Linked DNA regions of Thiorhodovibrio winogradskyi. The main gene of each other region encodes a partner of the protein of the gene in region 2 in a complex. Links are inferred from orthologs where the notes say so. Each region holds a gene or a part of one and is shown on either strand. Other genes may lie near its edges.

What was found.
Region 1: the proteins of accC (region 2) and accD are in contact, whole or in part, in a solved structure (PDB 8UXZ), measured with the Escherichia coli proteins. The link is inferred for Thiorhodovibrio winogradskyi from one-to-one orthologs.

What each region holds. Positions count from the first base shown.
Region 1 is NZ_CP121472.1:2,083,316-2,098,776, reverse strand. Bases 1-2,828 are described here. They hold accD (acetyl-CoA carboxylase, carboxyltransferase subunit beta), read right to left. Parts: upstream 1,931-2,828; coding sequence 1,070-1,930; downstream 1-1,069. Other genes in these bases: trpB (tryptophan synthase subunit beta), read right to left, coding at 2,792-2,828; trpA (tryptophan synthase subunit alpha), read right to left, coding at 1,989-2,795; folC (bifunctional tetrahydrofolate synthase/dihydrofolate synthase), read right to left, coding at 1-1,028. Outside these bases: more of trpB, read right to left, coding at 2,829-3,997; Thiowin_RS09350 (phosphoribosylanthranilate isomerase), read right to left, coding at 4,077-4,715; tRNA pseudouridine(38-40) synthase TruA, read right to left, coding at 4,726-5,652; Thiowin_RS09340 (FimV/HubP family polar landmark protein), read right to left, coding at 5,653-7,887; asd (aspartate-semialdehyde dehydrogenase), read right to left, coding at 9,985-11,100; Thiowin_RS09330 (alpha-2-macroglobulin), read right to left, coding at 11,334-15,461.
Region 2 is NZ_CP121472.1:1,781,678-1,797,306, reverse strand. Bases 4,959-7,954 are described here. They hold accC (acetyl-CoA carboxylase biotin carboxylase subunit), read left to right. Parts: upstream 4,959-5,784; coding sequence 5,785-7,125; downstream 7,126-7,954. Other genes in these bases: prmA (50S ribosomal protein L11 methyltransferase), read left to right, coding at 7,150-7,954; accB (acetyl-CoA carboxylase biotin carboxyl carrier protein), read left to right, coding at 5,336-5,788; aroQ (type II 3-dehydroquinate dehydratase), read left to right, coding at 4,959-5,206. In the rest of the region: Thiowin_RS07970 (glycosyltransferase), read left to right, coding at 1-466; Thiowin_RS07965 (FxsA family protein), read right to left, coding at 445-867; divalent-cation tolerance protein CutA, read left to right, coding at 1,138-1,464; protein-disulfide reductase DsbD, read left to right, coding at 1,446-3,872; Thiowin_RS07950 (TlpA family protein disulfide reductase), read left to right, coding at 3,898-4,524; more of aroQ, read left to right, coding at 4,739-4,958; more of prmA, read left to right, coding at 7,955-8,088; tRNA dihydrouridine synthase DusB, read left to right, coding at 8,132-9,166; Thiowin_RS07920 (helix-turn-helix domain-containing protein), read left to right, coding at 9,163-9,501; purH (bifunctional phosphoribosylaminoimidazolecarboxamide formyltransferase/IMP cyclohydrolase), read left to right, coding at 9,639-11,273; lpxA (acyl-ACP--UDP-N-acetylglucosamine O-acyltransferase), read left to right, coding at 11,364-12,167; purD (phosphoribosylamine--glycine ligase), read left to right, coding at 12,286-13,572; Thiowin_RS07900 (FHA domain-containing protein), read right to left, coding at 13,624-14,187; Thiowin_RS07895 (EAL domain-containing protein), read left to right, coding at 14,424-15,518; Thiowin_RS07890 (SUMF1/EgtB/PvdO family nonheme iron enzyme), read left to right, coding at 15,606-15,629. UniProt on the Escherichia coli protein: This protein is a component of the acetyl coenzyme A carboxylase complex; first, biotin carboxylase catalyzes the carboxylation of the carrier protein and then the transcarboxylase transfers the carboxyl group to form malonyl-CoA.

The DNA.
Region 1 (15,461 bases), 310 kb from region 2 along the record:
ACAACTCCAAACACCAGATGAACCTGCCCGGCCACCTCCAACTCGCGAAGATTGTCTGCCAGCACACGGGCAGCATCCTGATTATGGGCAACGTCAAGAATCCATGATGGTGCCCCCGGGATGCGCTGAAAACGTCCCGGCAATCTGGCCGCATTTAGCCCGCTACGCAGGTGCGCATCCTGCATCTTCCAGGCTGTTTGCTGCTCACGCGCAAGCAGATGCAGCGCGCAAAGCGCGGCGGACGCGTTATCCAGCTGCACCCGCCCGGTCAGTGCCGGCAGCGGCAGATGCAAAAATTCCGTTCCATCGGCATGTCGCCAGTGCCATGTTGGCGGATCGCTCTTACCACTATCCGCCAGTTGCCAGTCAAACTCCCGCCCCAGTTGATACACCCGCGCATTCACCGCCTCGGCCTGGCCACGCAGGCGTGGCGGTGGTTCGCGGCTGCCGATGATGGCTGGTCGCCCCGAGCGGAAAATACCCGCTTTCTCGAAGGCGATCTGGTTCGGATCCTCGCCCAGCCAGGCCATGTGGTCACGCCCAATGCTGGTGACCAGGGCAATGTCGGCATCAAGCAAATTGACCGCGTCGAGTCGTCCACCCAGTCCGACCTCGAGCAGAATGAGCTCAACCCGGGCACGGCTGAATAACTCCAGGGCAGCCAAGGTGCCAAACTCGAAATAAGTGAGCGAAATCTCCCCTCGCGCCAGGTCGATGCGCGCGAAGGCTTGGCACAGTGCCTGGTCGGATGCTTCTTGCCCATCAATGCGCACCCGCTCGTTGTAGCGCAGCAGATGAGGCGAGGTATAGACGCCGGTTTTCAGCCCGGCGGCACGGCAGCAGGCATCAAGGTAAGTGACAGTGGAGCCCTTACCGTTGGTGCCGCCGACGGTCATCACCGGCCCATGCAATGGCGGTGGACCCAGTGCTTGCCATACGGCTTGCAAGCGTTCCAGGCGCAGATCGATCCGCTGGGGATGCAGTCCTTCCTGCCAGGCGAGCCATTCGTCCAGGGTGTTCCAACGCATGGGCAGCGGCGGGCTCGGACTCTTGTACTTGGACGCCGCGCTCAGGGACGCGGACGACGCATCAGCATGGCGATCATGCCGCCGATGCGATCCCGATGCTCGCGACGGTCGATGATGGCATCAAGCGCGCCATGTTCGAGCAGGAATTCGCTCTGCTGAAAGCCCTCGGGCAAGGTCTCTCGCACGGTTTGTTCAATCACACGCGGCCCGGCGAAGCCAATCAGAGCCCGCGGCTCGGCCAGATTGATATCGCCGAGCATGGCCAGGCTGGCCGAGACGCCGCCCATGGTAGGGTCGGTCATCACCGAGACGAAGGGCAGTTTGCGCTCGCGCAGACGTCCGAGCGCGGCACTGGTCTTGGCCATCTGAAACAGGGAAAACAGCGACTCCTGCATGCGCGCCCCACCGCTGGCGGAAAAGCACACCAGGGCGGCGTTGTCTTCAATCGCGGCCTCGACCCCACGCACAAAGCGCTCTCCAACCACCGAGCCCATTGAGCCACCCATGAAGCGAAACTCGAAGGCCGCGGCCACGCAGGCCATTCGCTTGAGCCGTCCGCGCATCACCACCAGGGCTTCTTTCTCGTTGGTTTGTTTTTGCGCCTGCGACAGCCGGTCGCGGTATTTTTTCAAGTCCTTGAACTTAAGCGGATCGGTGGATTCAAGATCCTGGCCGATTTCCTCGCGCGCATCCGAGTCAAGAAAGACATCAAGCCGCCGCCGCGCGCTGATGCGGTTGTGGTGCCCGCACTTGGGGCAGACTTCGAGATTGCGCTCCAGCTCGGCGCGATAGAGCACCGCGCTGCAGCCCGGGCACTTGGCCCAGAGCCCCTCGGGCACTGTACGCTTGTTGCTCGCCTCGATCTTTATCCGGCTGGGGACCAGCTTTTCAAACCAGCTCACGCTTGTATCCTGTTGCTCATGTCAAATACCACCCGATCTGCCGCACTCCACACCAGCCTTAGACCTTGTCGATGGCCTGGCGCAAGCTGGCAACGAATTCACCCACAGCGTCAGGGATCTCGGCCGGGCGTTCAACCAAGGCCTCGATACGGCCAACGATGGCGCTGCCGACGATCACGGCATCGGCAATGCCGGCGACTTTCGCGGCCGTCTCGGCATCCTTGATCCCGAAGCCGACGCCCAGTGGCAAATCGATGCGCGAGCGAATCAGGCTCAGCTTCTCCGTCACCGCGTCCAGGTCGAGATTTCCGGCACCCGTCACCCCCTTGACCGAGACATAGTAGACGAATCCCGAGGCGATGGCGCCAATTCGCTCAATCCGCCCGGCATCCGAGGTGGGTGCGAGCAGATAGACCAGATCCAGCCCCTGGGATTTCAGCGCCTCGACAAGATCATGGCCTTCTTCCGGCGGCACGTCGACAATGAGCACGCCGTCAACCCCGGCATCGGCCGCCTGGGCGGCAAATTCGGCATAGCCCAGCACCTCGATGGGGTTCAAATAGCCCATGAGCACCACGGGGGTATCGGGGTCTTGGGCGCGAAAAGCGCGCACCAGTTCCAGAAGCCCGCGCAGACTCATCCCCCGGGCCAGAGCGCGCTCGGTGGCACGCTGGATGACTGGCCCATCGGCGATGGGATCGGAAAAAGGCACGCCCAGTTCGATCAGGTCCGCACCGCTGGATACCAAGCGGTGCATCAAGAGCACTGTGATTTCGGCTGTCGGATCGCCGGCGGTGATGAAGGGGATGAGCGCCGTGCGGCCCTGTTCGCGGCAGGCGGCAAAACGTGCGGCAATGCGACTCATAGCGAAATCCCGTCGAGCTGAGCGACTGTGTGCATGTCCTTGTCTCCACGGCCGGACAGATTAATCACAATGGTCTGATCCGAGCGCATGCGCGGGGCGAGTTCAGCGGCATAGGCCAGGGCATGGCTGGTCTCGAGCGCCGGGATAATGCCCTCGGTGCGGGTGAGATCATGGAAGGCCGCCAGCGCCTGCGCGTCGGTCACCGAAGCGTAGTGGGCGCGACCGCTGTCCTTCAGCCAGGCATGCTCTGGACCGACGCCCGGGTAGTCGAGCCCGGCCGAGATGGAATGGGTCTCGCGAATCTGGCCATTATCGTCCTCCATCAGGTAAGTGCGGTTGCCGTGCAGCACGCCTGGCCGCCCGGCACACAAGGGCGCGGCATGGCGGCCAGTACTCAGGCCATCGCCGCCGGCCTCGACGCCGTGCAGATCGACCTCGGCGTCCTCGATGAAGGGATAAAAGAGCCCCATGGCGTTGGAGCCGCCACCGACACAGGCCACCAGCGCGTCCGGCAGGCGACCGGTGCGCTCGAGCATCTGCGCGCGTGTTTCACGACCGATCACCGCTTGGAAGTCGCGCACCATGGCCGGATAGGGGTGCGGGCCGGCGACCGTGCCGATGATATAGAAGGTGTCGTCGATATTGGTCACCCAATCGCGCATGGCCTCGTTCAGCGCATCCTTTAACGTGCGCGAGCCGGATTTGACCGCCACCACCTCGGCGCCAAGCAGGCGCATGCGATAGACGTTCGCCTCCTGACGGGCGACATCGACTTCCCCCATGTAGACGATGCACTCGAGCCCCATGCGTGCCGCCACTGTTGCCGTGGCCACGCCATGCTGACCAGCGCCGGTCTCGGCAATAATGCGGGTCTTGCCCATGCGCCGCGCCAGCAGTGCCTGGCCGACAGTGTTGTTCACCTTGTGCGCGCCTGTGTGGTTGAGATCCTCGCGCTTGAGATAAATCCGTGCGCCGCCGAGCTTGGCCGACCAGCGCTCGGCCAGATAGAGCGCCGAGGGCCGCCCGACATAGTCGCGCAGGTCGGCATCAAGCTCGGCCAGAAAGTCCGGGTCGCGCAGATAACGCTCATAGGCGGCGTGCAGCTCCTCGAGCGGATGCATCAGGGTTTCAGGCACATAGATGCCGCCATAGATGCCGAAATGCCCTTGCGCATCCGGCAGCGTATAGGCACCTGGGGGCATTTGGGGGGCGCCGGTGTGGCTACCGGTGTGGCTACCGGTGTGGCTGCCGGTGTGGCTACCGGTGGGGCTGCCGGTGGGACTATTGGCCTCGGCGGAACTGATCGCCATTCGCTACCTCTTGCATGAATGCGGAAATTTTTTCACTGTCTTTAAGGCCCTTGTCGCGCTCAATGCCGCCGCTCACATCGACCGCATGGGGCCGCACTCGGGCAATGGCGAGCGCGACATTCTCAGGGGACAGGCCGCCGGCCAGTATGCTGCGGCGCGCCAGCCATTCTGGCACCAATTCCCAATCGAAGCAGCGCCCGGTGCCCCCGGCCTTGTTTGGATCATAGGTGTCAAGCAGCAGCGAGGCGGCGCCCTGGTAGTCTTTCGCGGCCCGCGAAAGGTCAGTCCCCTCGCGCACCGCGATGGCCTTGATCCAGGGGCGCTCGAACGCCTGGCAATAATCAGGCGGCTCTGTTCCATGAAACTGCAGCGCGCCGAGCGGCACCCGCGCAAGCACCGCGCGCACCAGGGTCGGCTCGGCATTGACGAAGAGCCCGACCAGGGTCACGAAAGCCGGCACCGCGGCGGCGAGCGCGCGGGCCTGCTCGACAGCAACCGCGCGTGGGCTCTTGTCGAAAAACACCAGGCCGATGGCATCGGCGCCATGGGTCACAGCCGCCTCGATGTCGCGCGGGTGCCTGAGCCCGCATAGCTTGACCCTTGTTCGCATCATCGGTGTTCTAAGCCCCGGCTGGTCCGGGTTCCATGGGTGCCGGGTGATCATCTGATACCCCGAGAGGGTCCGAACGGCCAAAGGGGCTATTGTAATCAAAGGCAGGCGCACCAGAGAAGCGCGGCCAAGAACTCGCCGTTAGTGATGCGGCATTCGGGCTTGGCACCGCGAAATGCTCCGGATAATCGACCGCGCTCAAGTAAAGCCCCTGCGGTGGTGCCGTGACGCCGCCGCGGGTGCGGTCACGCTGGGCAAGCAGTTGCTCTGTCCAGCCAATGGGCGCATCCCCGCGGCCGATGGCCATGAGCACCCCAGCGATGTTGCGCACCATGTGGTGCAGAAAGCCGTCGGCACCCACGGCCAGTTCAATCAAATCTCCCTGACGGCTGAGGTCCAGGTAATGCAGGGTGCGCACTGGGCTTTTGGCCTGACAACCCTGGGCGCGAAAGCTCGAGAAATCCCGGGTACCCACCAGCGCCCTGCCCGCCTCGCGCATGGGTTCAAGCGCCAACGGCCGGTGCGTCCACACCGCCCGTCGCGCAAGCAAAGCCGAGCGCGTTGGACTATTGAGAATCAAATAGCGGTAATGGCGCGCGCGGGCGCTGAAGCGGGCGTGAAAGTCCGCCGACATGGCGCGTGCCCAGCGGATGGCGATCTCGGGTGGCAATTGAGCGTTGATGCCAAGTACCCAAGAGCGCTCGGTGCGCACGGCCGGGGTGTCGAAATGAGCCACCTGCGCAAGGGCATGCACGCCGGCATCCGTGCGCCCGGCACAGTGCAGCACCACCGGGTGATCGGCCACCCGGCTGGCGGCAGCCTGCACCTCCTGCTGCACCGTGGGTGCGTGATGCTGCATTTGCCAACCGCTGAAGCGGCTGCCATCGTATTCAATACCAAGCGCGATGCGGTGAGATTGGACCTCGCTGTCGTCCATTCAGCCATCAAGCTTCTTAAGCAACCCCTGCGCCTCGGCGCGCTGCTCGTCGTTGCCCTCGCGAATCACCTCTTCGAGGATAGCGCGCGCGGCCTCGGTGTCTTCCATTTCCACATAGGCGAAGGCCAGATCCATCTTGGTGGCAACCTCGTCCCACATGGCTGAATCCATGCGCCACTGCGAGGAGAGAACGTCACTGGCACCGCTGTCTGGTGCCATTAGGGACTCATCGCCAAACATGGGCGACTCATCACCAGAGGAGTCGCGCGCCCCCGGCTCATTGAATGCGGGCGACCCGGCTGATCGATTGGCGGTGGCAGTCGCATCCTCCGACAAATGATCATCCCTTGCTTGGGGATCCGACGATTTTGGCGCCTCTTTGTCAGTCAGCGATGCGCCCAGCGACTCGAGGTCTTCCAGCCCAAAATCGAGATCCGGAAGATCCGAGGATGGTGTCTGGCCAGGTGCCGCCGAGGAAGGTACCATTTGTGTATGGAAACCTGCCTCGGATGACATATCTAGGTCGAGCTCATCGTGGTTTTCAGCCTCGGGCTTTGTGATCGGCTCCGGAGTTTTCTCATTTCCGCCATATAAAAACTTCTCGATGTCGGCAATCACATCATTGTCCGGGGTCGCCTCGGGCGCGCGTGCGGGCGGTTCCTCCGGCAGATCGAGTATCTGCAGATCACTGTCATCGATCGGAGTTGACTCCTGTGCAGCTGCATTGGTCGGTGCATCGACGGAATCACCCAGCGGGTCTTCGACTGACGATAGATCCAGGTCAGGCAGACTATCTGGGGCGTTGCCAATGTCGGCTGTCGAACCAAACGACTGCTCGGGCAGTTCACCACCGAGTTCATTTGCCACCAGTTCCTCGAAGGGATCGACACCACGGTTGGATTTAGCCGCATCTGTTGCACGTTCAAGCGGCGTTCGCGGCTGAGGCTCTGGCGCATTCGCCTCAGCAGAGAATTCTGGCAGATCCAGCGACGACAGATCATGCTTCTCAGCCGCGTCCCCTTTGGGCGCGAAGGGCTCCTCGGGAAGATCGAACTCTTCATTCTGGTCGACCGCGTCCAGATCGGCGAAGAGACTGTCGCCCAGCTCATCGCCGCCGAGTTGTTGATCAAGATCCTGCAGCGGCAGCGAGACATCAAGGTCCGGCTCGCCAGGAGCAATCTCGACCTGATCCAGGCGCGCCTGGCGCTCCGGCGGTTGCGTCGCGGCCGGTGGGGTCTTGTCGTCACCAACAGCCTCGGGAAAGGCTATCGCCAAGTCGTCTTCGTTCAGGTCGTTAAAATTGAGCCTGAACGACTCGAGTTCCGATGGCCCATCAGAATCCTCAGCATCGGGCGTCGACATGCGCCGCGACGCGACGTTCGGTTCCGGTGCCCCAAGAGTGGAGGAAGCGACCTCTGCCGCGGCGACAGCCCCAGCAGAACCGACCAGTGCCAAGATGCCATTCCAAACTTGGGGATAGCGCTCGGGAAGTCCGCGAGCGGCCATGCGTTGCTGCAACTTGGCGAAGTTTTCCATATCACCGCTGCCAGCATAAGCCTCGGCAAGCTTGAGTTGGAGAGCATCGGATGCAGGTAGCTTTGCAAGCGCCGTCATCAGCGTTCCCTGCGCATCGTGGTGGCGGCCGGAGGAGATGTCGTTGTTCGCCTTTTCCAGTGCTTTTTGCTCGATCGCGAGCAGTTCGTCTGACTTCGCAGAAAGAGCAACAATTGGCAGGGGTGTGGCCGTTTCGGTGCGAAGGCCAGCCGGAGCTGGTGGCTCAGCTGGCGGTGGTTCTGCCGTCCGCAATGGAGCTTCGGGGGCTGGTGCTAGTGGAGGTGTTTCCGAGACCGAGGCCGGGATTGGCTCGGATTTTGGCTCAGGTACTGGCTCAGGTACCGGCTCGGATTTTGGCTCGGATTTTGGCTCGGATTTTGGCTGAGGCTCTGGTTCTAGCGCTAACCCGGGAGCTTCCTGGACTGTTACCGGTTCTGAACTCCGTATTTCCTCCAGCTCATGGCCTTCGACTGCTTGCGGCTTAACATTCGCATCCGCATGCTCATGTGAATCTGCCTTAGTTTTTCCACGCTCTGAAACCAATTTCACACTGATAAGAGCAAACAAGGCCAAAAACAGTGCCCCGCCCGCTCCGACCAGCGACCAAAGGAGTACAGGATTCAGGCCCGAAGAGGATGCTTCGGGATCGGGTGGTGTCTCGGCAGCTTGTTCTTCAAGCAAGGATCCGAGCTTGCTGAGTTGAGCCTCAAGCTCGCGAATGCGCTGCTGCATGGCTGCATCTTCTGGATTCGCAGGCGCGCTTTCAGCAGCCGCTTCGGTTGCAGTCGCATCTTCGCTCTCAAGCTGCTCTGGCGCGCTATCAGCAACCGCGGCAGTGTCAGCGGAGGTGGTTGGCGCGGCGCTTTCAGATTCAGCTGCCTCTGCTTCGGCCCCGTCAGCATCCGAAGTGTCAACGGAAGCAGCCTCCGAGGTATCTGACTCAGCCAACGAGGACCGCGCCTGCTCGGACGCTGCATCGGCGAGAGCAGGATCTTGGCCCGCGCCTGCTTGGGCGGTGACTTCCTGGGAGAGCGCCGCGGGCATTTCAGCGGATGCCTCGCTATCCAAAATGGCATCCTGCCCCTCAGACTCGGCGTTCGCCGCGGATTGGCCAATATCGGTCGTCACGGGAGTTTGGGTATCAGAATCAGCGCTCGCTGTATCTTCAGCGTCTTCATTGGCCTGCCCTGCCTCGGCATCCGATGCATCCGCGAGGACTTCCAGCTCCTCGGCTTGATCCAAAGCCTCGGCTGTTAGCTTATCTGAAGAATCCCCAGGGCTTGAAGAATCCGCGGAGGCGATCTCCCCTTCGCCTTGCGCACTAGCCTCGGACGCTTGATCTCTTTCCTGCCCAGCTTCCTCCCCAACTTCCTGATCGCCTGACTGACTTGCCTCCGCTGCGGCTAGATCGGCAGATTCAGGTTTTTTTTTTACCTCATCAACTGCTAGCTCGACTGGCTCAGCGCTAGCAAGCCGCTCTTTGGCCGGATCGGCGAGCGGCTGATTTGCAACGGGCTCTCCGGCAAGCGCCGCCTTGTACTGGCGAGTGGCCTCGGCCGGAGCCAGGGCAAAAAGTTCGGCAGCGGAGGGGATGACGAGCTTGGAGCCAGTAATCAACCGATTCACACTGCCGTTGCCGAAGGCTTTGGGATTGCTACGATAAAGAGCCATGGCCGTCTGCTGCACGGTCGCCCCTTCTGGAGCGATCGAATTAGCAACGCGCCAGAGTCCGACACCAGCAGCGACCGGGCCATAGTGGATCGGGAACTCACCCGCGTCGGCATCATCGGCGTAGGTCGCCGGCACCCGATCCGGTGGTTCCCCTGCAATAAGCGGCTGCTCCAACGCTGAGCCCTCCGCATCCTGAGGCTTCGCGACAACGTCTGCGGAATCGGCTCTGGAAACAGTCTCGGCATCGCTGGTATTTAGAGAACCTGCGTCCGCCTCGGCCACATCAGCTGGGGCTGTGGGAGCTGGCGATTCAGAAGCGACATCTTGAGCCTCGCTCAAGACCGGCTCCGGGGAAAAAACATCTGAACTGATCAGCTGGCCTTTGACGACCACTTCCGGCGGTTCAATGCCAGCCCGGGGTGGATCCAGCAGAATGGTGTATTCCTTGACGATCCGTCCCTGTGCCCAGACCACTTCAACCAGAAAATCCATGAATGGCTCTCGGACCGGGTTCCGGCTGGAAACCAGAATGACAGGATCACCAGCGGCATTGAGCCCAGGCTCGAAGGTGAGTTCTGTCAGAAAGAAGGGGCGCGGCACCGAGGCCTTTTTAAACTCTTCGGGGCTGGCCAATTTTGCCTGGATACCGTCAAGCTCATCCGCCCTTGCATCGTAGAGTTGAATTTCCCCCTCGAAGGGTTGATTCAGCGCGGATCTTGATACCAGGGAACCCAGGCCAAGCGCCCAGGATGTCGCGGAAGCGAACGCCAGAGACAGAGCAAGTAAGACCGATGCGAAGCGAGACATCATCTCTCCTAGCCGAATATTTTGCGACAATCGATGTTGCGACAATGATGCAAATCTTGTTAAGGGCATCTGAAAATCCCCGCCGACGGGAGCGTGGCGTCAGCACCTATGGCATTCAGAACCGGCATTCAGAACCCCAGTAAAAAGCCACGATCTGAGCAGAATCCCCTTGCGCTCACCGTCTTAAAGCTGATCGCCTTTAACAAGATAACGGAAAGCACGGGAGAACCTCAATTTATTTCTCTATAAAGTAACAGATTATCGGCATTTGTGTGACGCCAAAGCGCGAAACTCCAAAGATTATTGTTCAAGCAACAGCCTCAACATGCGCCGCAGCGGTTCGGCCGCACCCCACAGAAGCTGATCGCCAACAGTGAAGGCACCAAAGTAGTCAGGCCCCATGGCTAGCGGATGCAGACGCCCGATGGGAATATCCAAAGTGCCGCTGACCATGGCGGGCGACAAGCCAAGGATGCTCGCTTCGCGTTCATTGGGAATCAGTCGCACCCAGGGGTTGGCACTGGCGATGATATCCGCCACTTCATTCTCGGGGATGGCTTGCCTTAGCTTAATGGTCAAACCCTGACTATGGCAACGCATGGCGCCAATGCGCACGCACAGACCATCGACAGGTATAGGCCGGTCGGACCGCCCGAGGATTTTATTGGTTTCCACCCCGCCCTTCCATTCCTCGCGACTCTGCCCGCCGGGCATGGCTTTGTCGATCCAGGGGATGAGACTACCCGCCAAGGGCATGGTGAAGAGTTCATCGGGGAAGGACTCCGCGCGCAAGCAGTCACTCACGGCGCGGTCGATGTCAAGAATGGCAGTGCCGGGATCACTTAACTGGCTGGCCACGGCCGCGTGCAGGGCACCCATTTGACTGAGCAACTCACGCATGTTGCGCGCGCCGGCGCCAGAGGCGGCCTGGTAGGTCATGGCGCTGACCCAGTCGACCAAATCGCGGCGCAGCAACTCGCCGATGGCCATGAGCATGAGGCTGACGGTGCAATTGCCGCCGATGAAATCGCGCCGTCCGGCGTGCAGGGCATCCTCGATCAGCGCGCGATTGACCGGATCAAGCACAATGGTGCTTTCGGGCGCCATGCGCAGGCTGGAGGCGGCATCGATCCAGAATCCCTTCCAGCCGCGCTGGCGCAGCGGGTCGAAGACCGCGCCAGTGTAGTCGCCACCTTGGCATGTGAGGATGGCATCCATGGCCGCGAGGGCGTCGAGGTCATTGGCGTCACCCAGCGGCTGGGGCCCCCTGCCAACATCCGGGCCGGGCTCTCCCTGCTGGGAGGTGGAGAAAAACACCGGCTCGGCGATTTGCGCGAAATCATCCTCCGCGCGCATGCGTTCCATCAGCACCGAGCCAACCATGCCACGCCAGCCGACAAAACCCACTCGCTTGATCTTCACCATCCGTACCCCTGAAAAATGATTCTTGTGCTGCTGACGATGGAAGAGTCGCGGACCCGCCCATTTGACTGGTTCATCCGATGCTCTGTCGAGACCTGGATATTTTTTTGGCTTTTGTCAGCGGAGAAACGATGCGAGTGAGTCTATCCGATGGATTCTTGCCTGTCACGAACTGGGCTTCCGGCCATTTTTCCCATTGAGACGAGCCGGACAATCCAAGGGACGCCTTATTGTGTCGCACTGATCTTAACCTCCCCGGCATCCGTCCAGGCGCGCTCTTGCGGGCGGTACATGTCCTCCACCCGAGCCTGTGGATGAGCGAAGCGCCCGGGCGAGACCGCGCGCACCGCGTAGGCCAGGCGAAAATGCTCGGGATCGCTGGCATCGCGGTTCACGGCGGCCAGCATGCGATCAGCCAGGAAGGCTTGATAGTCGGGCCGCGCCAGCGGCTCGGGCCCTTGTTGCAAGCCGGGCAGTCCGCTGAGATCGCCAGCGGCGAGCAGATGCGGATTGTCGATTTCAAATCCGGCTGGCAGCGGATCCTCGACCATCAGGCGCGCGGCGGCGCGCCGGTCGGCGGTGATGTCGAGCACCGCGATCAGGCGCATGCCTTGGGTGATCTCGCCTGCGTCCACCAGGTTGCCGGACAAATCATGGAACTGGCGACTGATACGATAACCCTGGCCGCCAGCGGTCGGCGGGGTGCGCGGCTGACCGGTCAGGGTGACGATGGCGGTTTGCGCTTGCGCGCCGAGATTGCGGATCACCAGCGGCTCGGTTGCCAGATCGACGGCGTCAAAACGCCTGTTCCACGGACCTTTGTGGGGCTGACCGTCGATCTCGAGCTCCGGGGTGGTGGCGCCCGTCATCTGGGCTTGGGCAGCGAGAACCAGCCAGGCTTGTTCCTGCGTGCTCAGGCTTTGACTCAAGCCGGAGCTGTCGGTTTTGGTCGTGGCTCGCGCATTCACCTCCCGCGCCAGCTCAGCCAGCGGCAGGGCGTCGGGTAGATGCTCGGCGGCGAGCGCGAGCAGAGCCGCGCCATCGCGCAGATGGGAGCCGAAGTCCGGTCGCCAACCGGCATCCTCCAGACTGGCGTCGCGCGCTTGCCACAGCTGGTAGGCGGATGCAAAGGCCTGCCGAGCGCGCGGTTGCGCACCCTGCAGCGCCAGCGCCGCGCCGAGCTGGGCACGCGCCATGGGCGTGGCGAATGCATTCAACTTGGTTTCGAAATAATAACGAATATCGCCCAGGGAGATGCGCCCATTGCGCGCCAGCACATTAAGCGCATAGGCGATGCCCTGGCCGCCGTGGTCGAAGTCCGAGCTGTAGGCGAGGCGGTTTTTCAGATTATCGAGTGCCAGCTTGAAGGCGGTCTCGGGCGTGTCATAACCCTGCTCGGCCGCGCGTGTGAGGAAGTCGGTCACATAGGCATCCAGCCAGAGCTCCTGCTCCTGGTCGCCGCCATCATGGGGCGACCAGAGGCCGAAACCACCGTCGCTTGCCTGCTTGCCAATCAGCTCGCGGATGGTCCCAGCGATCCGTTGCCTGAGGTCTCCATCGGGTTCGACATCAAGCGCCCCATCGCCGCCCTGCCCCGGCGCCGTCTGTTGAATGCCCAGCGCCAGGCTGTCGACATAGAGCAGAGGCAAGGCGCGACTGGTGAGTTGTTCGGAACAGCCGTAAGGATAGCGATCAAGCGCCTGCAGCAAACCGACCACATCAAGCCCGCCGGCGCCCGTGATCGAGACCTGCCAGGACTCGGTCCCCGTCACCAGGGCCTGGCGAGCGGCCTCGCCCAGCCGCACGTCCAGCAGGCCGGTGCCGAGTTCAAGACCGGGGCCACGCGGGGCAATCTCGCGCTGCTCGCGCATTTGCACCGGTGGAGTCAGATCCCGCACCTGCAGCCGCAGGCTCTTGGTGAGCTGCTTGCCATCGGGCGTGGTGAGTGCCAGATCGAGCTGGCCCTTGCCGGAGGCCAACGCCTTAAGGGGGAACTCTGCACGCACGCGGCCTTCAGATGCGATTTCAAACTCGGCCGCAGCGGGCCCGTCGAGCGCAAGTGCCACCCCGTCGCTAGCAAGCTCCAGGCGCACGCGCCCTGTTGGCCCCTCGACATGGGCCAAATCGACCAGGAGCCGCGAGCTGTCACCTGGCGCGAGAAAACGCGGTAGCGAAGCGGTGAGCACGATGGGATCGCGAATCAGAGTGTCGCTCGCGGCATGACCGACGCCATCGGCGCTCCAGGCCATGGCCATGATGCGTGCCCGACCGTTGAAATCAGGTAATTCAAAGCGGACCTGGGCGCGGCCCTCGGCATCGGCCGCTAGCACGCCGGAGTGGAAGGCCAGCAGGGCCTCGCTGGGCGGCGGGCCATCCACGCGCATCAGGGCCGCGGCATCGCCACCGGTGCGCAGGCGGCCGGGCTCGCCCTGCATGGGGTCGATCAGCCGACCATAGAGATCGCGAATCTCGAATCCCAGGCGGCGCTGGCCGAAGTACCAGTCATCCGGCGCCGGGGTTTTGAAATCAGTCAGGTTGAGAATACCCTCGTCGACGGCGGACAGGGTCAAATAGGCCGGCTCTCCGGCGGGCAGGTTGGTAATCCGCAGCCCGATTGGCAGTGGACCGCGTGGCTCGACCTGTTCCGGGGCCTCCAGGACCAGGTCGAGTCGCCTCGGGCCCGGATCGACCCCCGCCCATTGCAGCCCGAGCGCGCGCTTGGGCATGCGTTTGGCCGCGACATCCAGCGGGCGATAGAGCGCGGCGGTAATGTACGCACCACTGCCCCAATCGGCGGTGACTGGGAGTTCAATCTCCCCGCCCTGCTCCGTGACCCGCACCGGGTGCATACTGACAATGCCCTGATTGATCACCATGACCAGCGCCAGCCCTGGAAAGCGCGGTTGAAGATGCACGCGCGCGGTCTCGCCGAGACGGTATTGGGCTTTGTCCAGCACCAGTTTGACGGCATCCGGAGTGTCGTAGGCCTTGGGCGAGACATACCAACCGGCATCGAACGCCAGGCTGACCGGCACCAGGGCACCCGCGCCCTCCCCGGCCCGCACCTCCAGCTCATAGGCGCCCCAATCGACGGGCATTTCCAATTTGGCCGGTGCCGAGGCGGTCAACTCCAGCTGACCGCTGGCGACCCGGCGGCGCTGCTTGATGGGCTCGAAGCGCCAGTTGCCGTCGCGCTGATACCACTGAAAGGAGGTGCTAACCCGCGACAGGGTCCAGGCCAGATCGGTTGCCGCCATGGGCTGGCCGTCGGCATCCAGGGCAATGAGTTCAAATTCCGCCTTGTCGCCTTCCGGCAGCGCGCCATCGAACAGCGGCTTGAGGCCCAGCCGCGCGCGCTTGTCGACCAGCGGCAGTTGCAGCTCGCGCTCGACCGGCCGGCCACTGGCCTCGATCACCCGCACGCTGATGTCGGCGCGCAGCAGCTGGCTTGCCGAGACCCCGTCGGGCAGCTCGACCGGCAACTCGGCGCGGCCCTCGGTGTCGGTCTCGGTGCCATCGAAGAGTTCAAGTTCAGGCGTGAACTCCTCATCCGCCAACCCAAAGCGATAGCCGGGAAAGGCCGCCAGAGCGCCGCTCGCGACCACCCGCGCCTGGCCCTCGACACGCAGACTGGCCGCCGGGGCACCGTAGAGATAGCGCGCGTCCAGCTGCAACAGGGGCGGATTGCTTGGGTCGATTTCCTTGGCCTGGGTGTCGAGCCCGAACGCCAGGCGTTCGGGCTCGAAATCCTCGACCAGAAAAGTCACGCGCGCGAGCGCTGGCTCTTCGGGGTCGAGATGCACCGCTGCCTGCCAGGCACCGCGCATGGCATCCGGCAACAAGCCAAGATCAAGCCCATGGGCGCCCAGTCCCAGGTCGGGGGCTGGCTGCCGCAAGAATTCAACACCATCCGGGCGCTTGATAATAAAGGTCAGCGGCAAATCGGGAATGGCGCCTGCCAAAGGATCGCGCGCCAGTGCCGTGAGCGCGACCCGCTCGCCAGGGCGATAGACACCGCGTTCAGTCGTTAGAAAGACATCCACTGGATCGGGTGCCGGACGGCCTGCCACGCCACGATCTGTTAGATCAAAGGGGCTGGCGTTGAGATCCAGAAAACCATAGTCGCCACTTGGGCTTTCAGCCGTGAGCAGCGCGGCGCGATTGCCGCCAGTACCGCGCAGCAGGCCGGGATCGAAACGCGCATGGCCACTGGCATCGGTGCGCGCCTCCCCCAGCACCTGTTGGTTGACCGCCAGCAGGCGCAGGCGCACATCGGCCAGTGGCTCGGCGCTGGCAAGGGAACGCACCAGCGCATGCAGGCCATCGTCGCCGGAAAGCGCCGTGAGGCCCAGATC
Region 2 (15,629 bases):
GCTCAGACAACAGCGTCCGTGCCGGCTGATCATTCTGGGAGAAGGAGCCAAACGCCCGGAACTGGAAGGATTGATTGCCGAACTTGGCCTGAGCGAGTCGGTCGATCTTCCGGGGTTTCTCGCCAATCCCTACCCCTTTATCGCGCGCGCCAACCTGCTTGCGCTCTCCTCTGCCTGGGAGGGATCACCCAATGCGCTGACCGAGGCCCTGGCTTTGGGCACCCCAGCGGTTGCCACCGACTGCCCGAGCGGACCAGCCGAGATCCTGCGGCAGGGTCGCTTTGGCCCCTTGGTGCCAGTCGGCGATGCCCACGCACTGGCACAGGCCATGGCCGCGACCCTGGATGCGCCCCTGCCCGCCGAGACCCTGCGCGCGGCAGTCAGCGACTATCAGGCGGACATCAGCGCCGGCCGTTATCTGGAGCTCATTCAGAGGATACGAGGTCAGTCATCCTCGCGCCGATAATCCACCTCGATGTAGTCCTGCCGGGAGCTGTGCACACTCACATCGCCGGCAGCTGGCGTCACCGCGATATAACGGCGGATTAACCAGTGACGCAGGGGCGGCACCAACAGCAGAAAACCCACGGCATCGGTCACAAAGCCCGGCAGCAAGAGCGAAAACCCGCACAGCAGCAAAATGGCGCCATCAAGCACCTCGAACGCCGGCATCACGCCCTGGTCAAGCATGGTCCGCACCCGCATCAGCACCGACAGCCCTTGCTCACGCACCAGGTAGCCACCCAGCGCCGCGGTAAAGATCGACAACAAAATGGTTGGCAGCGCCCCGATGATGGACCCCACCTTGAGCAAAAAATACAGCTCGATCAGGGGCGTGCCGACGAATAACAAAAAAAACCAAAGCACAATGGAGCTCACAAAGCAGTGGATGAATGAATGATCGCCACCATCACCGAAACCGGCGCCAAGCCGGCATCGGACCAACATCAAGACAAAATCGCGGCGGCAACGCTTGATCCGCGACCATAGACCGCGGAGCCGACTAGCGCAATCCCCCAACCCGGAAAGCTTGGCTCGCCTTCACAACTGCCTTAAGCCGGCGCGCGCGCACCGCTATGGTCTAGAATGCTCGGCCAATTGTCCCGACTCAACCAGCCGCCACAGGGATTCTCGCCAATGTCATCGCCACCCTGCATCGCCTACTGCACCTGTCCCGACGCTGCATGCGCCGAGCGCATCGCCACGCTGCTAGTCAAAGAAGGTCTGGCCGCCTGCGTCTCCCTGCTGCCGGGCGCAACCTCCTTTTACCTCTGGGAAGGGGATCTGTGCCAGGATGCCGAGACCCTGCTGATGATCAAGACAACGCAGGCACGTTTGCACGCACTTGAGGCGCGTATCTTGACCGAACATCCTTACGAGGTGCCTGAGTTTATTGTCGTGCCTGTTATCGCGGGATCGGATCACTATCTGGAATGGATTGACACATGCACCAAAAGCACGTGATGCCCAACCAAAAAGCACACCACAACCAAGCCCCACGCCCTGGGCGATCCTCATCCGCGTCTGGCTGGCTTGGCCTCTGGATGCTGGTCGCGGGGCTGGTAACGAGTCTGAGTGGACCGGCATGGGCGGATTTCCTGCCAGTTCAGCAGGCCTTTCAACCCGCGGCCGAAGCTCTTGGCCCCGACGAAATAGCCGTGCGCTGGCGGATTGCCCCCGGCTATTACCTGTACCAGGGCAAGCTCCGCTTCCGCAGCGAGACACCCGGGGTGAGTTTGGGCCAGCCGCGGCTTCCGTCGGGCGAAATCCGGCAGGATCAGTTCTTCGGCGAGGTCGAGATTTATCGAAATCAGATAGAGATACGAATTCCGCTTGAGCGCGCCGACAGCGCTGCTGGGCGCCTAACACTGCTCGCGCGCTTTCAAGGCTGCGCCGATGCCGGCTTCTGCTATCCGCCCGAGGAAGTCGCGCTCGAGCTTGACCTGCCTGCCCTTGATTCAGCCGCCCAGCAGGCGCCCAATCCGGCAACCAGCCCTGCCTCTGACTCGAGGCCCGCCTCCAACCCGCTCAATGCGCTCGTTACCAGTGCTCGTCGCGGCTTCGCTGGTGAGCACGACATTCTCCCAGCCGAGGAAGCCTTTGTTTTTTCAGCCGACATCAAGTCACCCAACCGGCTGGAACTGCGCTGGATGATCGCGCCCGAGACCTTTTTATATCGTGACAAGATCACGCTGGAACTCACCCCAGAGAGCGCCGAGGCCGCGGGCGTGCGACTTGGCGAACTCGCTTTGCCCGAGGCTGAGATCAAGGCCAACACCGTGCGCCCGGACGGCAGCATCGGCGATGTCGCCATCTACCAGGGCCTTCTGAGCGCCGAGCTACCGCTGCTGCGCACTCGCGGCGAGGCGAGCGACATTCGCTTGACCGCCAGCTTCCAGGGCTGCGCCGAACGCGGCATCTGTTATCCGCCGGTGACCAAGACCATCACCCTGGCCTTGCCGCCGACCACCGAGCTGGCTGATTCGCAAGCTGTGGCGGATGCGCGAACTCTGGCCAGCGCACAACCCCCCACAGCCACCGCGCCCCAGGCGGAGATAGCGCGTGTCTCCGAGCAGGACCAGATTGCCGCGCGGCTGGCAAAAACCGGCATCTTCGGTGCCCTGGCACTCTTCTTCGGTCTCGGGCTATTGCTGGCCTTGACCCCATGCGTCTTCCCGATGATTCCCATTCTCTCGGGCATCATTGCCGGTCAGGGCAAGGGCATCACCACCCGCCAGGCCTTCATGCTGTCGCTGGCCTATGTGCTGGCCATGGCGCTCACCTACGCCATCGTCGGCCTGATTGCCGGGCTCTTTGGCGCCAACCTGCAGGCCGCATTCCAGACTCCCTGGGTGCTGACGCTCTTCGCCGGCATTTTCGTCGCCCTAGCGTTGTCGATGTTCGGCTTCTACGAGCTGCAACTGCCCAGCAGCCTGCAAACCCGGCTGACGGAACTGAGCAACAAGCAACAGGGTGGCACCCTGATCGGCGCGGCCATCATGGGTGTTCTCTCGGCTTTGATTGTTGGCCCCTGTGTCGCCCCACCGCTGATGGGCGCGCTCATTTTTATCGGCAAGACCGGTGATGCGGTGCTCGGCTTTTTTGCCCTGTTTGGACTTGGGCTCGGCATGGGCGCGCCTCTGCTACTCATTGGCACCTCTGCCGGCAAGCTACTGCCGCGCGCCGGTGGCTGGATGGATGCAGTCAAGGCCGTGTTCGGCGTGCTGCTGCTGGCCGTGGCGATCATGTTGCTCGAGCGCATCCTACCGGCGGCCATGGCAATGGCGCTCTGGGGGCTGCTGCTGATTGCCTCGGCGGTGTATCTGGGCGCGCTCGAGCCCCTGCCCGTGCAGGCCAGTGGCTGGCGCAATCTATGGAAAGGCCTGGGTATCAGCCTGCTGATCTATGGCGCCCTGATGCTGGTCGGCACCGCCGCCGGCGGGCGCGATACGCTGCAACCCCTGCGCGGGCTGATGCCGGTCGGTGGCGCGCAAAGCAGCGCCCAGGCCGAGTTCAAACGCATCAAGACGGTCGCCGATCTGGAGCGTGAACTGGCCGCCGCCGCGGCCAAGGGCCAACCCCTGATGCTCGACTTCTATGCCGACTGGTGTGTATCCTGCAAGGAGATGGAGCGTTATACCTTCCCCGAGCCCGAGGTTCAGGCCGCCATGGCGGGTTTTGTTCTGCTGCAGGCCGATGTGACCGCCAACGATGCCGAGGACAGAGCCCTGATGCAGGAGCGCTTCGGCATACCCGGCCCGCCGGCGATACTGTTTTTCGACTCCTCCGGCAGCGAGTTGCGCGGTTTCCGCCTCGTTGGCTTCGTGCCGTCGGAAGAATTTGCCGCCCATTTGCGCGCACTTAAACCATGACCCTAGGGTCCATCACGGTGATCCCATGAGTGTGATAAAAGTCCTGTTCGTCACCCTGCTGGCTGGCACACTGAGCATCAGCGTTGCCCTCTTTGGTCAGCGCTGGATGGACGACCATCCGAATTTCGCCCTGATGTCCGGAACAGAACGGCAGCGGGCGATGGTCCTCCCGGACCTGCGCCTGACGGACATTCATGGCAATGAGATCGGCAGCCACAACTGGGCTGGCAAGGTGCTGATCATGCACTTCTGGGCGAGTTGGTGTGCCCCCTGCCTGTCCCAGATCGGCTCGCTTGAGCGCCTGCAGGTCGCCCACGACACCAGCGTGCTGCAGGTGGCGAGTATCGCCATCGACACACCCAAGGACATCAGCACCTTCCTTGCCAGCCGCCCGCTCAATTACCAGATACTCTTTGGTGGCTTGCCTGAGATCGAACTGGCGGCACGTTTTGGCAACCGGACCCGGTCCCTGCCCTTTACCCTAATGTTCGATCGCACTGGCCGCGCCGTTTTCAGCCAGGCTGGCCTCATTGACGAGGACAGACTCAAGCTGGAGGTTGAAGCGCTGCTGCCGCCCCTCTTGCCTGAAGGCAGCAGCACTGGAGGCGTCCGGGCCAATCAGAAGATCGCCGATACGCGGCGATTTTTGTAAATCGGCGCACTTTGCTTTAACCTTGCCGGTATTGACCTGGACGGGCTTCTTTTCCGCCTGTTATCGGCCAATGTCCGCCATTTTGGGCAACTGGGGTCGAAGTTCGCCACCCTGATTACAAGTGTGATTAACAAGCCAAGCCCGCAACCGCGTTCAACCCAGTTCGATCAACCCCAAGGTCCGGATTCCCCGGCAAAACGAGCATGCGCAGCCTATGTCGGCCATTCTCTGCCTCAACGGTCCCAACCTGAACCTGCTCGGCCAGCGCGAGCCGGGGATCTATGGTCAGATCACCCTGGCGCGGATTGAGCAGCGCCTGCGCGCGGCGGCCGAACCAATGGGCTTGGACTTAATCTTCGCGCAGAGCAATGCCGAACATGTGCTGATCGACCAGATACATCGAGCACCGACTGACGGGGTGGTGTTCATGATTTTCAATCCGGCTGCCTTCACCCATAGCAGCATCGCGTTGCGTGATGCCATTCTTGCCGTCAATCTGCCCTTCATTGAGGTGCATTTGTCAAACGTTCACGCACGTGAGCCGTTCCGGGCACAGTCTTATTTTTCTGACATTGCCATGGGCGTGATCAGCGGGCTGGGCGCCGACGGCTATGAACTGGCGTTCATCGCCGCTCAAAACTACCTGAGATCCACCAACACTATGAATTCCGGCGGCGTCTAGCGGTTGCCTACCCAGTCAAGCCGGTCATCATGGATAATCACAACAAGCTCGGGCAGCGGATGCGATTGGCACCAAATCGCCAGCCCGGCCAGCCCTTCTGAATTAGCCCCATCGAGAGATCCAAGCCGCATGGACATCCGTAAGGTCAAAAAACTAATCGAGTTACTCGAAGAGTCGAACGTCGCCGAGATCGAGATTCACGAGGGCGAGGAATCGGTTCGCATCAACCGTTATGGCAGCGCTCCGCCGAACGTACTCATGCCGGCCAGCATGCCGTCCGCTCCAGCAGCACCTGGTCTGGGGGGGGGCGCCACCCTGGAGTCACCCGCCGTCAGTGAACCCGAGGATGGCACCCTGGTGCGTTCGCCCATGGTTGGCACCTTCTACCGCTCACCCTCACCAGGCACCAAGCCCTTTGTCGAGGACGGCTCCGAGGTTAAGCTTGGCGATACTCTGTGTATCATCGAGGCGATGAAGATCCTCAACCAGATCGAGGCGGACGTCGCCGGTCGCGTCAAGCGCATCCTGGTCGAAAACGGCCAGCCCGTGGAATACAACCAGCCGCTTTTTGTCATCGCATGATCGAGAAGGTCCTTATCGCCAACCGCGGTGAAATCGCGCTGCGTATTCAGCGCGCCTGCCGCGAGCTTGGCATTAAAACCGTGGCGGTGCATTCCGATGCCGACCGCGATCTCAAACACGTCCTGCTCGCCGATGAATCGGTCTGCATCGGCCCGGCGCCCTCGCGCGACAGCTACCTCCACATTCCGTCGATTATCAGCGCCGCCGAGGTGACCGATACAGTCGCCATTCATCCCGGCTATGGCTTTCTATCCGAGAACGCTGACTTTGCCGAACGCGTCGAGCGCAGCGGTTTTGTCTTTATTGGCCCCAAACCCGACACCATTCGTTTGATGGGCGATAAGGTCTCGGCGATTCGTGCGATGCAAGCAGCCGGGGTTCCCTGCGTACCCGGGTCCGACGGCCCGCTGAGCGAGGATCCCAACCGACTGCTGGAACTGGCGCGCGACATCGGCTACCCGGTTATCATCAAGGCCGCCGGCGGCGGCGGTGGACGCGGCATGCGCGTGGTGCATTCGGATGCCGCCCTGCTCAATGCCGTCTCCCTGACCAAGGCCGAGGCCGGCGCGGCTTTTGGCAACGACGTGGTTTATATGGAGAAGTACCTGGAAAATCCGCGCCACGTCGAGTTCCAGGTGCTGGCCGACAACCACGGCCATGCCATCCATTTGGGCGAACGCGACTGCTCAATGCAGCGCCGCCACCAGAAGGTGGTCGAAGAAGCCCCGGCACCGGGCATCACCGCCGAGCAGCGCCAGCGCATTGGCGAACGTTGCGCCGAGGCATGTGTTCGCATTGGCTATCGCGGTCTAGGCACCTTCGAGTTCTTGTACCAAGACGGCGAGTTCTATTTCATCGAGATGAACACCCGGGTGCAGGTCGAACACCCGGTCACCGAGATGGTCACCGGCATCGATATTGTGAAAGCGCAAATTCTGGTCGCCTCCGGCGAGCCTTTGCAATTTCAACAAAGCGATATCGAAATGCGCGGCCATGCCATTGAGTGCCGCATCAATGCCGAGCACCCGGAGACCTTCATGCCAAGCCCCGGGCGCATCGAGGACTTTCACGCCCCCGGTGGGCCAGGCATTCGCATGGATACCCACATCTACTCGGGCTACGTGGTGCCACCCTACTATGATTCCATGATCGGCAAACTGGTCGCCCATGGCGAGAATCGCGACTGTGCCATCGCGCGCATGAACAACGCCCTGCGCGAGACAGTCATCGAAGGTATACAGACCAACATCCCGCTGCATCGCCAGATCATGAAAGACGCCGCCTTCCAGGCAGGCGGCGCCAATATTCATTATCTGGAGAAAAAGCTCGGGCTGTAACGCTAATCGCCATCACGACTCGTCATGGCCTGGCTGCAACTGGCATTGATCGGCGCGCGCGAACAGGTGCCGCTGATTGAAGCCGCACTAGAGAGCGCCGGCGCCCTGGCCATCACCCTGGATGACCCGGAAGACCCGGGGCAAACAACACCATCGACCAATCTGGAGTTGCTCGAGCCCGCGCCTGGCGCCACCCCGCTGTGGGCGCTGGTGCGGATCACCGCGCTGTTCGAGGATGCGCCAGCCGCGCGTCTGCGAGCCGAGCAAACCGCCGACCAACTGCACGCCGCCCTGGCTGCGCCTCCCAGACTCGAGCCGCTCGCCGATCAGGTCTGGGAACGCGCCTGGCTCGCCCATTGGCAGCCACGACGCTTTGGCCGGCGACTTTGGGTTTGTCCCCATGGCCAAGCCCCGAGCGAACCCGAATGCCCTTCCGATCACGCTCTTGAGCAGGTGATCGTGGCGCTGGATCCGGGTCTCGCCTTCGGCACCGGCTCGCATCCCACCACCGCACTCTGCCTCGAATGGCTTGACAGCATCGACCTTGTTGGCAAGACGTTGCTCGACTACGGCTGCGGCTCCGGTATCCTAGCCATTGCCGCGCTCAAGCTCGGTGCCGCACGCGCCATCGCCATCGACCATGACCCGCAGGCACTGACTGCGACCACCGCCAATGCCGCGGCAAACGGCGTCGCCGCGCGACTCAGCTGCCTAGCACCTGATGCGCTCCCGCTTTTCAGCGCGGATGTGCTGATCGCCAACATTCTCGCCGGCGTTCTGGTCGAACTCGCTCCCATACTGACCCGCCTTTGCGCCACCAATGCACAGATCGCGCTTTCGGGTATCCTCGAGCCCCAAGTTCCGAGCGTCGCCGCCGCCTATGGTGGGCGCGTCGCCTTGCATGCGCCGGCCATTCGTGACCAATGGGCGCTGATCAGCGGTGATTGCATCCAGATACGCTAGCTCAGAAAAGCACGCCAAGAGATCATCATCTCCAAGGGACAGTATGCTGGAATCCACCGTATCGGCAAACACCGGCAACCGAGCAGCATCGCCATTACGGATTGGCTCTCTGGAACTCCCCTCGCGCGTGCTGCTTGCCCCCATGGCGGGCATCACCGACCGACCCTTCCGCCGTCTGTGTCGGGACTTCGGTGCCGGGCTTGCATTCTCGGAAATGCTCAGTGCCAACCCCGAACTGCGCCACACCCGCACCAGCGCGGAGCGACTGGATCATCGGGGAGAACCACGCCCATTCGCGGTGCAGATTGCCGGCGCCGATCCCGCGGCCATGGCGGATTTCGCGCGCTATGCCGTCGATCAGGGCGCGGACCTGATCGACATCAACCTGGGCTGCCCTGCAAAAACTGTCTGTCGTCAGGCGGCCGGCTCGGCACTGTTGCGCGACGAGCCACTGGTCGCGCGCATTCTCACCCAGGTTGTCCGCGCGGTCAGGGTTCCGGTCAGTGTCAAGACGCGAACCGGCTGGTCACCCCAAGAGCGTAATCTTGCAAGGATTGCACGCATCGCCGAAGACTCGGGAATCCTCATGTTAAGCGTGCATGGTCGCACCCGGAAATGTGACTTTCGTGGCCAGGCGGAACATTCAAGCCTGGCGGGCCTACGCGAACACACAAGCATGGTGCTCGTCGCCAATGGCGATATTGATACCCCAGAGAGCGCACATGCCGTGCTTGAACAGACGGGGGCAGATGCTGTTATGATTGGCCGCGCTGCCCTGGGGAATCCATGGATTTTCGATCGCATCAGGCGGTTTCTGACCTCCGGCGAACGGGTCGAGCCTCCCGGCCTGGACCAGATTCGGGATGTTCTGCTTTCCCACCTTGAGGCACTGCATGCGTTTTATGGCATGGGACGCGGTCCTCGCGTCGCCCGCAAGCACATCGTCTGGTACTGCCAGAACCTGCCCCGCTTTGCAGAGGTCCGCAAGGCCCTCCTGACAGCAACATCGGCAGCGGGGCAGCGCCACTTGCTCCAAAGCTACTTGACCAATCTGGTGACAGGGGAGATTGACGCATGAGGATCAACACGGCATCGATGACCGAGCCAGATGCCTGCCAGGATCAGCCCTGTCGTTCCATGAACCCGTCGGGGCCGGACAACGGCCCACCCTTGCACGACTGCGTGCGCACAGCCTTGCAATTTTATCTCGCGCGCATGGGCGATCATCAAATCGATAACCTGTATCGGTTCGTTCTCGACGAGGTCGAACGGCCGCTGCTCGAGACAGTCCTGCATCATGCCAGCGGCAATCAGACGCTTGCCGCGCGAATGCTTGGTGTCAGCCGGGGGACGCTGCGTAAGAAAATCTCTCAGTTTGGACTTTTGTCGGCCAACGATCCGAGGAACCCCTAGCATTTGACCCCTAGGGCACATAGATAGAACAAGAACCTAAGGAAACCTGATCGGCAGCGCTAGAATCCAGAGCGTCTCACCAGTGTGTTCTGGCAGCCATCTATCATCAACTTAACCACTGCCATTGAAATCCACCCATGCAAGCTGTTCGACGTGCCCTCATCAGTGTCTCCGACAAAACCGGCCTCCCCGATCTGGCCTCCGCGCTGGCCCGCCATCAGGTCGAGATCCTATCGACTGGCGGCACAGCCGCACTGCTGCGCGAACAGGGTCTCAGTGTCACCGAGGTAGCCGACCACACCGGGTTTCCGGAGATGATGAATGGCAGGGTCAAAACGCTCCATCCTATAATCCATGGCGGCATTCTTGGACGCCGTGGCCAGGATGAGGCTGTAATGAAGCAGCATGGCATCGCGCCGATCGACCTGGTGGTGGTCAACCTCTACCCGTTCGATCAACAAACCGCCGATCCCAAGTGCTCGTTAGCCGATGCCATCGAGCAGATCGACATCGGCGGTCCCACACTGGTGCGCGCCGCGGCCAAAAATCATGCCGCGGTCGCGGTGCTGGTCGAGCCCAAGGACTACGCGCCTTTGATTGCCGAGCTTGACGCGCATCAGGGCTGCATCGGCGAACAGCTGCGATTCGACCTCGCGGTGCGCGCCTTCGAGCACACCGCCCGCTATGATGCGGCCATCGCCAATGAGCTTGGGCGTCGCCTTGAGCGTGGCACGGTATCAGACCCAGAAGTCACCGCGGACGCCACCTCGAATGAGAGCACGCCAACCAAACCAAACCCCGCTGACGCCAGCTTTCCGCGCACCCTGACCTGGCAGCTTCGTCGCCAGCAGAGCTTGCGCTATGGCGAGAACCCCCACCAACAGGGGGCTTTCTATGTCGAGCCCAATACGCCGGATGGCAGCATAGCCAGCGCCAGTCAGCACCAAGGCAAGGAGCTGTCGTATAACAACATCGCTGATACCGACGCCGCGCTCGAATGCGTCAAGCAATTTACCGATGCGCCCACCTGCGTGATTGTCAAGCACGCCAATCCTTGCGGCGTGGCCGAAGGACGCAGCCTGCTCGAAGCCTATGAGCGCGCCTTTAGCACCGATCCGGAATCCGCCTTTGGCGGCATCATCGCCTTTAACCGGGAATTGGACGCGACCACAGTCAGCGCCGTGGTCGAGCGTCAGTTCGTCGAGGTGATGATCGCTCCCAGGATCAGCCATGAGGCACTGGAAGCCGCCAAGGCCAAAAAGAACCTGCGTCTGCTCAGCTGCGGCGACTGGTCAGTCGCCGGCGGTGTCAACACGCTCGACTTCAAACGCGTGACCGGCGGACTACTGATTCAAAGCGCTGATCGACTCATCGCGGCCGAACTGCGCCAGGTCAGCGCCCGCTCCCCGAGTCAGGCGGAAATGGCGGATTTGCTGTTCTCTTGGCGAGTGGCGAAGTTTGTCAAATCCAACGCCATCGTTTACGCGCGCGAACGCATGACCATCGGCGTCGGTGCCGGCCAAATGAGTCGGGTCAATTCAGCGCGCATCGCGGCCATCAAGGCGGATCAAGCGGGGCTTGCCGTCAAGGGTGCCGTCATGGCATCGGACGCCTTCTTTCCCTTCCGCGACGGGCTCGATCAGGCGGCGGAGGTTGGCATCACGGCGGTGATCCAACCGGGCGGCTCGGTGCGTGATCAGGAGGTCATCGCCGCCGCCGACGAGCATGGCATCGCAATGATTTTTACCGGCACCCGGCATTTTCGCCATTGATGGCGCGCCGGCCGCTAAACCACCCCAGTCGCGACTGAGGTTCCATCTTTCCCTGCCTATCTCCAGCTTGCCTCAAAGCCTTCGTCCGCCATGCGCATTCACCCCACCGCCATTGTCGCGCCCGACGCGGACCTGCATCCCAGCGTCACCATTGGCCCTTTCTGCATCATTGAAGCAGGCGTCAGGCTCGGCGAGGGGTGCGTGCTCGACAGCCATGTCCGCATCGAGGGCGGTACCCAAATCGGCCCCGGTAATCGCATCTGTCATGGCGCCACCCTAGGCACGGAGCCGCAGGATCTCGGCTTCCGCCCGGAGCATTCAAAACCGCTGGTCATAGGCGCGAATAATCACTTCAAGGAAGGCGTCAATATTAGCCGCGGTGTCAAAACCGACGCTGGTACCCGTATTGGCGACCACAATTACCTGATGGCCTTCTCGCACATCGGGCATGACTGCCAGGTGGGCAGCCATAACATTTTTGCCAATACCGCGACCCTGGGCGGCCATGTCACCCTAGGCAATCATATTTTTCTCGCCGGGCACGTGGCGGTGCATCAGTTCTGTCGCATTGGCGATCTGTGCATGATTGGCGGCGTGACCGGCGTGGCCCAAGACATTCCACCCTTCGCGCTGGCCAATGGGCAGCGCGCGCGCATTCTTGGGCTGAATACCGTCGGCCTGCGCCGCGCCGGTTTCGACCCTGGGGCGCGCAGTCGTATCAAGGCGGTCTATCGGCTGCTGTTCCGCTCCGGACTGCGCTTGAGTGCCGCCATGGAACAGGCCGCGGCCGACTTTCCAGGCCCGGAAACCGAGCGTATCCTGGTTTTTATTCGCGCTGGCGACTCAGGGCGCGGCATCGCCGCCTTCGGCCGCGAGCACGGCAAGCTGGGATGATGACCCAAGAAGGTCCATCGCTGCTAAACAACAGACTTAAGAACACCAGAGACTCTCGGGACTTCACGGACTGATCGGCTCAGTTGTAAACTCACCTTTGGCCAATTTCCACCAAACCATGAATCTGCTCATCATCGGCGGCGGCGGGCGCGAACATGCCCTCGCCTGGAAAGTCCGGCAATCGCCCCTAGCCGATCAGGTCTGGGTCGCGCCCGGCAATGGCGGCACGGCATGCGAGCCCGGTATCGAGAATGTCGACATCGACGCCAACAACATCGAACGCCTGGTTGCATTCGCGCGCGACAACGCGGTTGAACTCACCATCGTCGGCCCAGAAGCACCCCTGGTCGCCGGCCTGGTCGATGCCTTCACGGCGGCGGGACTGCGATGTTTCGGCCCCTCGGCAGCGGCTGCGCGACTGGAAGGGTCAAAGCAGTTCGCCAAGGACTTTCTTGCTAGCCATGGTATCCCGACAGCGGACTACCTGAGCTTTAGCGATCAGGCCGAGGCGCTGGCTTACCTGGATACGCGCGCCCCTTTCGCCAAGCCCGTGGTGATCAAGGCTGATGGTCTCGCCGCCGGCAAAGGGGTGGTGATTGCCGAGAGTCTGGACAGTGCGCGCGCGGCCGTGCAGGCCATGCTCAGCGGTGGTCAGTTCGGCGCGGCCGGTCAACGGGTAGTGATCGAAGACTTTCTCACCGGCGAGGAAGCGAGCTTTATTGCACTGGTCGATGGTGAAACCATTGTGCCATTGGCCAGCTCGCAGGATCATAAGGCGCGCGACGAGGGCGACCAAGGCCCCAATACTGGCGGCATGGGTGCCTATTCCCCCGCCCCAGTGGTCAAGCCCGATCTGCACGAACGCATCATGACCGAGGTAATGCGCCCGACGGTGCGCGGGCTCGCGGCCGAGAGCTTGCCATACCGGGGTTTTTTATATGCCGGACTGATGATCGGCGAGGATGGGCTGCCACGCGTCCTGGAGTTCAACTGCCGCCTCGGTGACCCCGAGGCCCAACCGCTACTGATGCGTCTGCGAAGCGACTTGGTGCCCCTGTGTCTGGACGCCTGCGACGGGCGCCTGCGCGATGGCCCGCTGGCCTGGGATCCACGCGTTGCCCTTGGCGTTGTCATGGCGGCGGCTGGTTACCCAGAGAATCCTCGTACAGGTGATGAAATTCTTGGACTGAAGGACGGGGATCAGTCCGACTGCAAGGTCTTTCACGCCGGAACCCGAATTGAAAACGGCAAGACCCTGACCAGCGGCGGGCGCGTTCTCTGCGTGACCGCACTGGGAAGCGATGTCGCGAGCGCGCAAAGGACTGCCTATCAAGGTGTCGGGCGGCTTTCGTTTGAAGGCGGGTTCTACCGGCGCGATATCGGCCACCGCGCGCTTGAGCGATAAAGCGGACTCACGATACGCAGCAACACCATGCAGACATGGCATCAAACAAGCTCAGTCCCCCACCAGGCGCAGATAGAGCGATCTTGGCTCCAGAAAACTGAACTCATAGCGCCCGAAGGCCAGCAGCCAGCCGTCATGAAGCTCCCTGAACTGCTCGCCCAGCGGCTCGCCATTGAGCCGGGTGCCGTTCTTGGAGCCACAGTCCCGGACATAATATCCCTGCTCGCGAATTTCGATCAGCGCGTGTTTTTTTGAAATCGCGAGATCTGGAATGACCAGATCGTTCCCGCTGATGCGCCCAATGGCAAAGATGTTCTGGACGCGAACGGCGTCTGGTGCCTTGACCAGAGGATAGACGGCATGCTTGAGCGCATCCGATAAGGATTCCTCGCCGGACGGCAGGCTCAGCTGAAACGCCAGGGTGGCATTCGGATCGGCAGACGCCTTTCCCCGATGCCCCTCCACCAAGCCGGGCCGCACCGACGAGCCCGCCAGCACCGGACGTTTGACAAAACGGCTAAAATCCGTGATCTCGCAAGACTTTGCAAAACGCACCAAGGACGCCAGATTGACACGACCAGAGGGTGTCAGCAGAGCTTCAATGACTCCAGCCAAAACGCATCTCCCGTGAGAAAAATCATCGGCAATGACAGAATAACGGTGTTATGGGCGCAGCGCCGTGACCGACCGCAGTCACAGGCACCCTTACGCCAACCCTCCCTTTTGTTGAGGTTCGGCGCTTGCCTCGGAGCGGTCAATCAGTTGAAGATACCACCATCAGACGGGTTAAGCTCTGGTTGGCTTTCGCGCCAGGCAGAAAACCGCTCAACTCAGGTTTAACAGGTCAACCTATGTCCAGAAGTAGCTGGTATCTTGAGGGCTATGTCGGTGCATCCAAGCGTCTGAGACGCGTGCATCTGTATCAGTTTCCCTACCAAGTTGGACGCCATCAGGAGTGCGAGCTGACACTCGACAGCACTGAGGTCTCCCGCCGCCACGCAGAACTCGACATGGTCGATGGGCAACTGGTGCTGCGCGACCTCGGTTCAACCAATGGCTCCTTCATTAACCACCAGCGTATCGACAAAGAACAGGCGCTGTTCGCGGGTGATGTGGTGCACTTCGCCGATCAGGAATATCGCCTGATCGAGCAGCAGCCTGATGACGAACACCTGTTCGACCGCACCAATGTCCGCGTTGGCTCGCTGCCAGAGAATCTGCCGCGTGGCGCGCGCGAATTCCAAATGCTGCTGCTCAAGGGATCGGTGAGCGCGGCCTTTCAGCCCATTGTCGACATGGATGGCAAGACTTTCGCGCACGAGATGCTGGGACGCGGCGCCATGGAAGACCTCCCAAACGCACCCTGGCCGCTGTTTCAGCTTGCCGAGAGCCTGGAAATGGAGGTTCACCTAAGCGAGCTTTTCCGTCAGAAAGGCCTGGAGATCGCCTACAACCTGCACCCGCATGGGCGCTATTTTTTCAATATTCACCCGCGCGAACTCAACGACCCGGAACGCCTGCTGCGCTGCGTAGAGCGTATTCGCACCAATTTCCCCCAGCTGCAACTTGTCTTTGAGATGCACGAGGCGGCAGTCACCAACCCAGCACTGATCCGCCGCATTCGCGATGATCTCCAGGCAATGAAGGTCGGCCTTGCCTACGATGACTTCGGCGCTGGCCAGGCACGGCTGCTCGAATTGACCGAAGTCCCTCCCGACTTTGTCAAGTTCGACATCGCCTTGGTGCGCGACATCGACAGCGCACCCGAGGCCAAGCGGCAAATGCTGGAGATGTTCCAGACTTTCCTGGTCGACATGGGCATCGCCACTCTTGCCGAGGGCGTGGAAACAGCCGCGGAATTCCACGTACTGCGTGACCTGGGTGTGCAGTATTATCAAGGCTATTACTTTGGCAAGCCCAGCCCGCACATCAGTATCGATACATAATCCGCGCGATCTCCGTGAGTTAGCGCTCACCGCTTGCTTCTCGGCCTCTCCTCCTGACGACCCCCAGCTCAAGCAACCGGATGGCTGATGGAGATTCCGGGCTATACCATC